Regions from separate parts of the Oerskovia sp. Root918 genome, predicted to be linked through region 2. Evidence: predicted binding sites of a transcription regulator. Region 2 holds the regulator's gene; the other holds the start of a gene.

Region 1 (3,405 bases), on a different contig from region 2:
ACGGGACGACGCGTCGCCGGCAGGGGGATGCTGCGGCGCCCGGCGAGGTAGGCACCCGTGACGGACTCGGGGGCCTCGAGGAGTCCCGCGTAGTCGCCCGAGTGGATCACGCGCCCGCCGTGCTCCCCCGCCCCGGGGCCGATGTCCACGATCCAGTCGGCGGCACGGATGGTGTCCTCGTCGTGCTCGACGACGATGAGCGTGTTGCCCAGGTCGCGCAGCCGGGTGAGCGTGTCGATGAGCCGCCGGTTGTCCCGCTGGTGCAGACCGATGCTCGGCTCGTCGAGGACGTACAGCACGCCGACGAGCCCCGAGCCGATCTGCGTCGCGAGGCGGATGCGCTGCGCCTCACCGCCCGAGAGGGTCCCGGCGGGGCGCTCGAGCGAGAGGTAGTCGAGGCCCACGTCGAGCAGGAAGCCCAGGCGGGCGTCGATCTCCTTGAGCACCTCGGTCGCGATGGCCTTCTGGCGTGTACCGAGCTCGAGCGAGCCGAGGAAGGCCGCGGCCTCGCGCAGCGGCAGACGGCAGACCTCGGCGATCGACTTGTCGCCGACCTTGACCGCGAGGACCTCAGGCTTGAGTCGCGTGCCCTGGCAGACGGGGCACGGCGTCTCGCGCATGTACGCCTCGTACTTCTCCTTGGACCACTCCGACTCGGTCTCGCCGTGACGGCGCTCCAGGAAGGTCACGACGCCCTCGAAGCCGGTCGAGTACTGACGCTCACGGCCCCAGCGGTTCTTGTAGCGGACGTGGACCTCGTGGTTCTGGCCGTAGAGGACGGCCTGCTGCGCGCGCTGCGGCAGGGCGCGCCAGGGCACGTCCATGGAGAATCCGAGGTCCGAGGCGAGAGCGGTCAGGACGCGGTTGAAGTACTCGGAGGAGATCTGGGCCCAGGGAGCGACGGCTCCCTCGGCGAGCGACTTCTCGTCGTCCGGGATCACGAGGTCCGGGTCCACCTCGAGCCGGAACCCGATGCCCGTGCACTCGGGGCACGCGCCGTAGGGCGCGTTGAACGAGAAGGTACGCGGCTCGATCTCGTCGAGCGTGAGCTCGTGGTCGTTGGGGCACGCACGCTTCTCGGAGAACCGGCGCTCGCGCTGCGGGTCGTCGGCGTCCGCGTCCACGAGCTCGACCACGACGAGGCCACCTGCGAGGCCGAGAGCAGTCTCCACGGAGTCCGTGAGCCGGCGCTGGACGCCCTCGCGCGAGACGAGGCGGTCGATCACGACCTCGATGTCGTGCTTGAGCTTCTTCTCGAGCGCAGGCGGGTCCGTGAGCTGGACGACCTCGCCGTCGACGCGGGCACGCGCGAACCCCTTGGACTGGAGCTCCTTGAAGAGCTCGCTGTACTCGCCCTTGCGGCCACGCACGACGGGGGCGAGGACCTGGTAGCGAGTCCCCTCCGGCAGCTCGAGGAGACGGTCGACGATCTGCTGCGGTGTCTGGGCCTGGACCTTCTCTCCGCAGACGGGGCAGTGCTGGGTCCCGGCGCGTGCGAACAGCAGGCGGAGGTAGTCGTAGACCTCGGTGATGGTCCCGACCGTCGAGCGAGGGTTGCGGTTGGTCGACTTCTGGTCGATCGATACCGCGGGCGAGAGGCCCTCGATGAAGTCGACGTCCGGCTTGTCCATCTGCCCCAGGAACTGACGGGCGTAGGCGGACAACGACTCGACGTACCGACGCTGCCCCTCCGCGAAGATCGTGTCGAACGCGAGAGAGGACTTGCCGGACCCCGACAGCCCCGTGAAGACGATGAGCTGGTCCCTCGGCAGGTCGAGGTCGACGTTGCGGAGGTTGTGCTCACGGGCACCAGCGATGACAAGGCGATTGCTCACCGAAGCATCGTATGCCTCGCCCCTGACATTCGCACACCTGTTCGAGACGCGGACGACCGGCGTCGCCCCGACCGGCGAGCCGACGGCGCGTGCGCCATGCCCCTGACCAGCACTCCGAGCCATCTGCTCGCCGTGCCAGACTTCGACGAGAGGCTCGTCACACGACCAGCCGAGCGCCGTCGGTTCAGCCACCCCGCCGGCTACCGACCGGAACAACCTGGAGGGCTCGTGGGATACACCGGAGACGTCGCGGTCGGAGGTCCGAGCGACCTGCGGGTCCTGGACGAGATCGAGGTCCGCAAGCTCGCCGTCGGGCCGTCGCACAACAACGCCTACCTCCTGACCTGCCGGAGGAGCGGAGCCCAGCTCCTGGTGGATGCTGCTGCGGAACCGGACCGGCTCGCCGAGCTCGTCCGTGAGGGCTCGCCTTCGGCCCGCCTCGACATGGTCGTCACGACGCACCGTCACCGCGACCACATCGCCGCGCTCGCGTCCCTCGTGGCGGTCACGGGAGCCACGGTCGCGGTCGGCGAACCCGACGCCGATGCCGTCACCCGTGCCACGGGGGTCGGCGTCGGCAGATCCCTGCACGACGGCGACACGCTCGTCGTCGGGCACCTCACCCTCGGGGTCGTCGCCCTGCGCGGCCACACACCTGGGTCGGTCGCGCTCGCGTACCGCGAGCCCGAGCACGCCACCGCACCCGGGGCCGTCCCCGGGCGCGCACACCTGTTCACGGGAGACTCGCTCTTCCCGGGCGGGGTGGGCAACACCGAGCAGGACCCTGGACGCTTCGCACTCCTCTACGCCGACGTCACCGAGAGGCTCTTCGACAGGTTCGACGACGCGACGTGGGTCTACCCCGGGCACGGCGCGGACACGACGCTCGGCACCGAGCGTCCCCACCTCGAGGAGTGGCGCGCACGAGGCTGGTAGCAGCGGCTGCGGACCACGGGCGGCCCGTGCCGTTCGAGGTGCTTGAATGAGCGACATGCCGATCTTCGCCGTGACCTACACGTACGCCGACAAGCCCGCCGTCCTCGACGCGTTCCGCCCCGAGCACCGTGCCTTCCTGGGCGACCTGCTCGAGCAGGGCACCCTGCTCGCGTCCGGTCCCCTCGCCCAGGACGTCGCCAACCCCGCAGGGGCGCTCCTCCTGGTCGAGGCCACCGACGAGGCGGGCGTGGCCCAGACGCTCGACGCCGACCCGTTCGCCCGGGAGAACGTCATCACGCGTCGCACGGTCCGTCCCTGGGTTCCCGTGCTCGGCCCCTGGTCCGACCGCGTCTGACCCGGGACGGCCCGCGGCTCTGCCTGCGCCGCCCTGACCTGCCCGGCACGACCGGGCCCGCCACCCGACTCAGCCCGCCCAGCACGACGGCCCGCCTCCCCGAGGGGAGGCGGGCCGTGGCCTACCGGGCCGAGCGTGCGCCGGGTGAGCCGACTAGGAGGCCACGTCGACGTCGTCGGGCACGGTCTCCGCCTTGTCCTGGCCGCGCGTGCGCAGCAGGCTCGCGACCGTCGTGACCCCGAGCGCTCCCACGATCACCACGAGCGAGAGCCAGATCGG
Region 2 (3,405 bases):
CTCGCGACGGCTCGCTACGGTTCCTACCTGACCAAGTCGATGCCGGACTTCTGGACCACGACCGACCGACGTGTCGTCCTCTCTGCGCTCGAGCGCCTCTCCGCCCTAGGCTGAGACCCGGCAGTCCACGCGGTGGACGCGGTCTCCGTCCGGCGGAGGCTCGAGGTCCGTCGCACAACGTCCAGGAGGCACAGTGCCCGCCCGTACCACCAAGCTCGCGATCGTCGGCGCAGGTTCCGTCGGATCGACCCTCGCCTACGCGGCGCTCATGCGAGGGGCCGCTCACACCGTGAGCCTCCTCGACATCAACAAGACCAAGGTGGAGGCCGAGGTCCTCGACCTCCAGCACGGCATCCAGTTCATGCCCATGGCCAAGGTCGAGGGCTCCGACGACGTCGCGGTGTGCGCCGACGCCGACGTCGTCGTCTTCACCGCGGGCGCCAAGCAGAAGCCCGGGCAGACGCGCCTGGACCTCGCGGGGGCGACCATCTCCCTGGTCCGCAACATCCTGCCGGGGCTCGTCGAGGTCGCGCCCAACGCGATCTACATCATGGTGACCAACCCGGTCGACGTCGTGACGTACGCGGCGCTCAAGTACTCGGGGCTGCCGTCCAACCAGCTCTTCGGCAGCGGGACTGTCCTGGACTCCTCCCGCCTGCGCTTCCTGGTCGCGCAGCACTGCGGTGTCGCGGTGCAGAACGTCCACGCCTACATCGCGGGCGAGCACGGCGACAGCGAGATCCCGCTCTGGAGCTCGGCGACCATCAGCGGCGTGCCGCTGCTCGACTGGCAGGGGCTCACGGGCCGTGGGCCGCTCACCGCCGAGGTGCGTGAGGACATCGCGCACGAGGTCGTGCAGTCGGCCTACCGCATCATCGAGGGCAAGGGCGCGACCAACTATGCGGTCGCGCTCGCCGCCACCCGCATCATCGAGGCGATCCTCGACGACGAGCACCGCGTCCTGCCCGTCTCCTCGCTCCTCGACGACTTCCACGGGATCAGCGACGTGTGCCTGTCCGTGCCGTCGCTGCTGGAGCGGCGAGGGTGCGGGGAGCGGATCGAGGTCCCGCTGTCCGACATCGAGCTCGCCGGGCTGCGCTCGTCCGCGGACTCGGTGCGCGCGGTCGCGAAGAGCTTCGGGCTGTGACGCGCCAGAGCTGACTCCCGCGAGGGGGCCGAGGACCGCCGACAGGCGGTGCCCGGGGCACGACGAAGGGGACGGCCGGTGCGGCCGTCCCCTTCGTCGTGCAGGAACAGGGGCGTCGAGAGGCGAGCAGGTCAGAGGCTGCGCAGGACCGAGACGACGCGGCCGAGGACCTGCGCGTCGTCGCCGGACAGCGGGCGGTACGCCTCGTTGTGCGGCATGAGCCACACGTGCCCGTCGATGCGCTTGAAGGTCTTGACGGTCGCCTCGCCGTCGATCATCGCGGCCACGATCTCACCGTTCTCCGCGACGGGCTGGCGACGGACGACGACCCAGTCGCCGTCGCAGATCGCTGCGTCGATCATGGAGTCTCCCGACACGCGCAGCAGGAAGAGCTCACCGTCGCCCACGAGCTGGCGGGGCAGCGGGAACACGTCCTCGACGACCTGCTCCGCGAGGATGGGGCCACCGGCCGCGATGCGCCCCACGACGGGGACGTACGACGGGGTGGGGCGCTCGGGGGACTCCTCGGCGGGATCCACGCCCTCCACGCGCGGGAAGCCGCTGCCTGGCAGAGCCCTGATCCCGCGCGAGTCGTCGGTCTGGACGACCTCGATGGCCCGAGGACGATTCGGGTCGCGGCGCAGGTAGCCCTTGCGCTCGAGCGTCGTCAGCTGGTGCTTGACGCTCGACGGGCTGGTCAGGCCGACGGCCTCGCCGATCTCGCGCATGCTCGGCGGGTAGCCGCGCTGCTCGACCGACGACCGGATCGTCTCGAGGACCAGGCGCTGACGCGCAGTGAGCCCGTCCCCGCCCGTCGCAGGGTCGGGGAGCTCGTGCACCTTCGCGAGCCTGCCCGTGGTGTCGGCCACCCGTCCCGCCATCGTCGTCTCCGCCCTGCTCGGCCGTTCCGGTCCTTGTCCTGCGGAGGGTGCGCCGAGAGCGGCGCCGCCTCCTCCTGGTAGAGCTCCCGGCCGCCTGCGCGCGCCCCGAAGGGGCCCGACATATCGGACGACCGGTACAGGTCCAGGGTAGGTCACCACGCGACACGAATCAAACACATGTTCGAGCATGTCTCGACAACGCGTGCAGTCGGTGATAGAAATCGTACAGATGTTCGACGTACAGGTGTTCGAACCGACCGGGGAAGGCGGTTCGGGCACCCCTGGCGAAGGAGTGGACATGAGCGCAGTGGTGTCGATGGACGAGTGGCGTACGGCGAGGCGTCAGGCGTCCGTGCCGATGCCGGCGTCGGAGGGTCCCCTCCGTCTCACGCTCCGCGGTCGGGTCGTCCTGACGGCGCTCGTCCTCGGGCTCATGGCGCTCGTCGTGCTGTGGGGCGGCAAGGCCTTCGCCTCGGGCCCGGGGGAGCCGCGCGAGGTCACGGTGCACGCGGTCCAGGCCGGCGAGACGCTCTGGCAGCACGCCGCAGCGCTGGCCGGGGGCGACCGGGACGTGCGTGACGTCGTCGACGAGCTGATGGCCCTCAACGGGCTCTCGTCGGCCAGTCTCGAGGTCGGGCAGCAGCTGCTGCTCCCGGTGGGCGAGGGGTGACGGGCTGCTCCGGCGGTTCAGGCCAGCGCTCGCCGGGGCTCTGGTGCCGCGTCTCGGCAGGTTTGCGTGTGAGACAGGGGTTGCGCACTGCCCTTAGGTTCCCCTAAGTTAGTACTGCCTCACCAACCCGGCTGGGGGGTCGGTCGGTGGGGAGGAGGCGCGCACTGCCGCGTCTCCGCAGTTGCGTCGACGTCTGCGAGGCGAGTCGCGGACGTGAGATGGGGACGGGGGCGTCCCGACGGAGGTGGCCGGTTGCCGGCCACCTCCGTTCTCCGTTTGTGACCGATGCCCGGGGCGGGGCGCCTTGCATGTCGCCGAGCGGGCGACGTACGTTCGGGGCGCACCTCCGGAGCGGCCGCTCCGGAGCCAGGCCGACCAGCACAGGAGACCTTTCCCATGCACTGTCCGTTCTGCCGGCACGCGGACTCTCGGGTCGTCGACTCACGGACCTCCGACGACGGGGCATCGATCCGCCGTCGCCGCCAGTGCCCCGCGTGCAACCGGCGCTTCACCACGATCGAGACCGCGAGCCTGTCCGTGGTCAAGCGTTCGGGGGTGACCGAGCCGTTCAGCCGGGAGAAGATCGTGACGGGCGTGCGCAAGGCCTGCCAGGGGCGACCGGTCAACGAGGACGACCTCGCGGTGCTGGCCCAGCGCGTCGAGGAGTCGCTGCGGGCCGGCGGCAGCGCCGAGCTCGACGCCTACGA

The links. Region 2 encodes LexA, which represses DNA repair genes until DNA is damaged. Its sites were predicted from a motif close to TCGAACANNTGTTCGA; they were not measured.
Region 1: a site for LexA is predicted at 1,865-1,880, ahead of uvrA (excinuclease ABC subunit UvrA). Genes of this name have one in related genera too.

What each region holds. Positions count from the first base shown of each region.
Region 1 is NZ_LMJG01000014.1:33,766-37,170, reverse strand. Features, by position in the region: gene uvrA (excinuclease ABC subunit UvrA) at 1-1,835, opposite strand, end outside; gene ASE27_RS13900 (MBL fold metallo-hydrolase) at 2,064-2,771, shown strand; gene ASE27_RS13895 (YciI family protein) at 2,818-3,126, shown strand; gene ASE27_RS13890 (TerC family protein) at 3,280-3,405, opposite strand, start outside.
Region 2 is NZ_LMJG01000011.1:311,228-314,632, forward strand. Features, by position in the region: gene ASE27_RS09010 (ATP-dependent DNA helicase) at 1-114, shown strand, start outside; gene ASE27_RS09015 (L-lactate dehydrogenase) at 194-1,147, shown strand; gene lexA (transcriptional repressor LexA) at 1,279-2,028, opposite strand; gene ASE27_RS09025 (LysM peptidoglycan-binding domain-containing protein) at 2,327-2,698, shown strand; gene nrdR (transcriptional regulator NrdR) at 3,095-3,405, shown strand, end outside.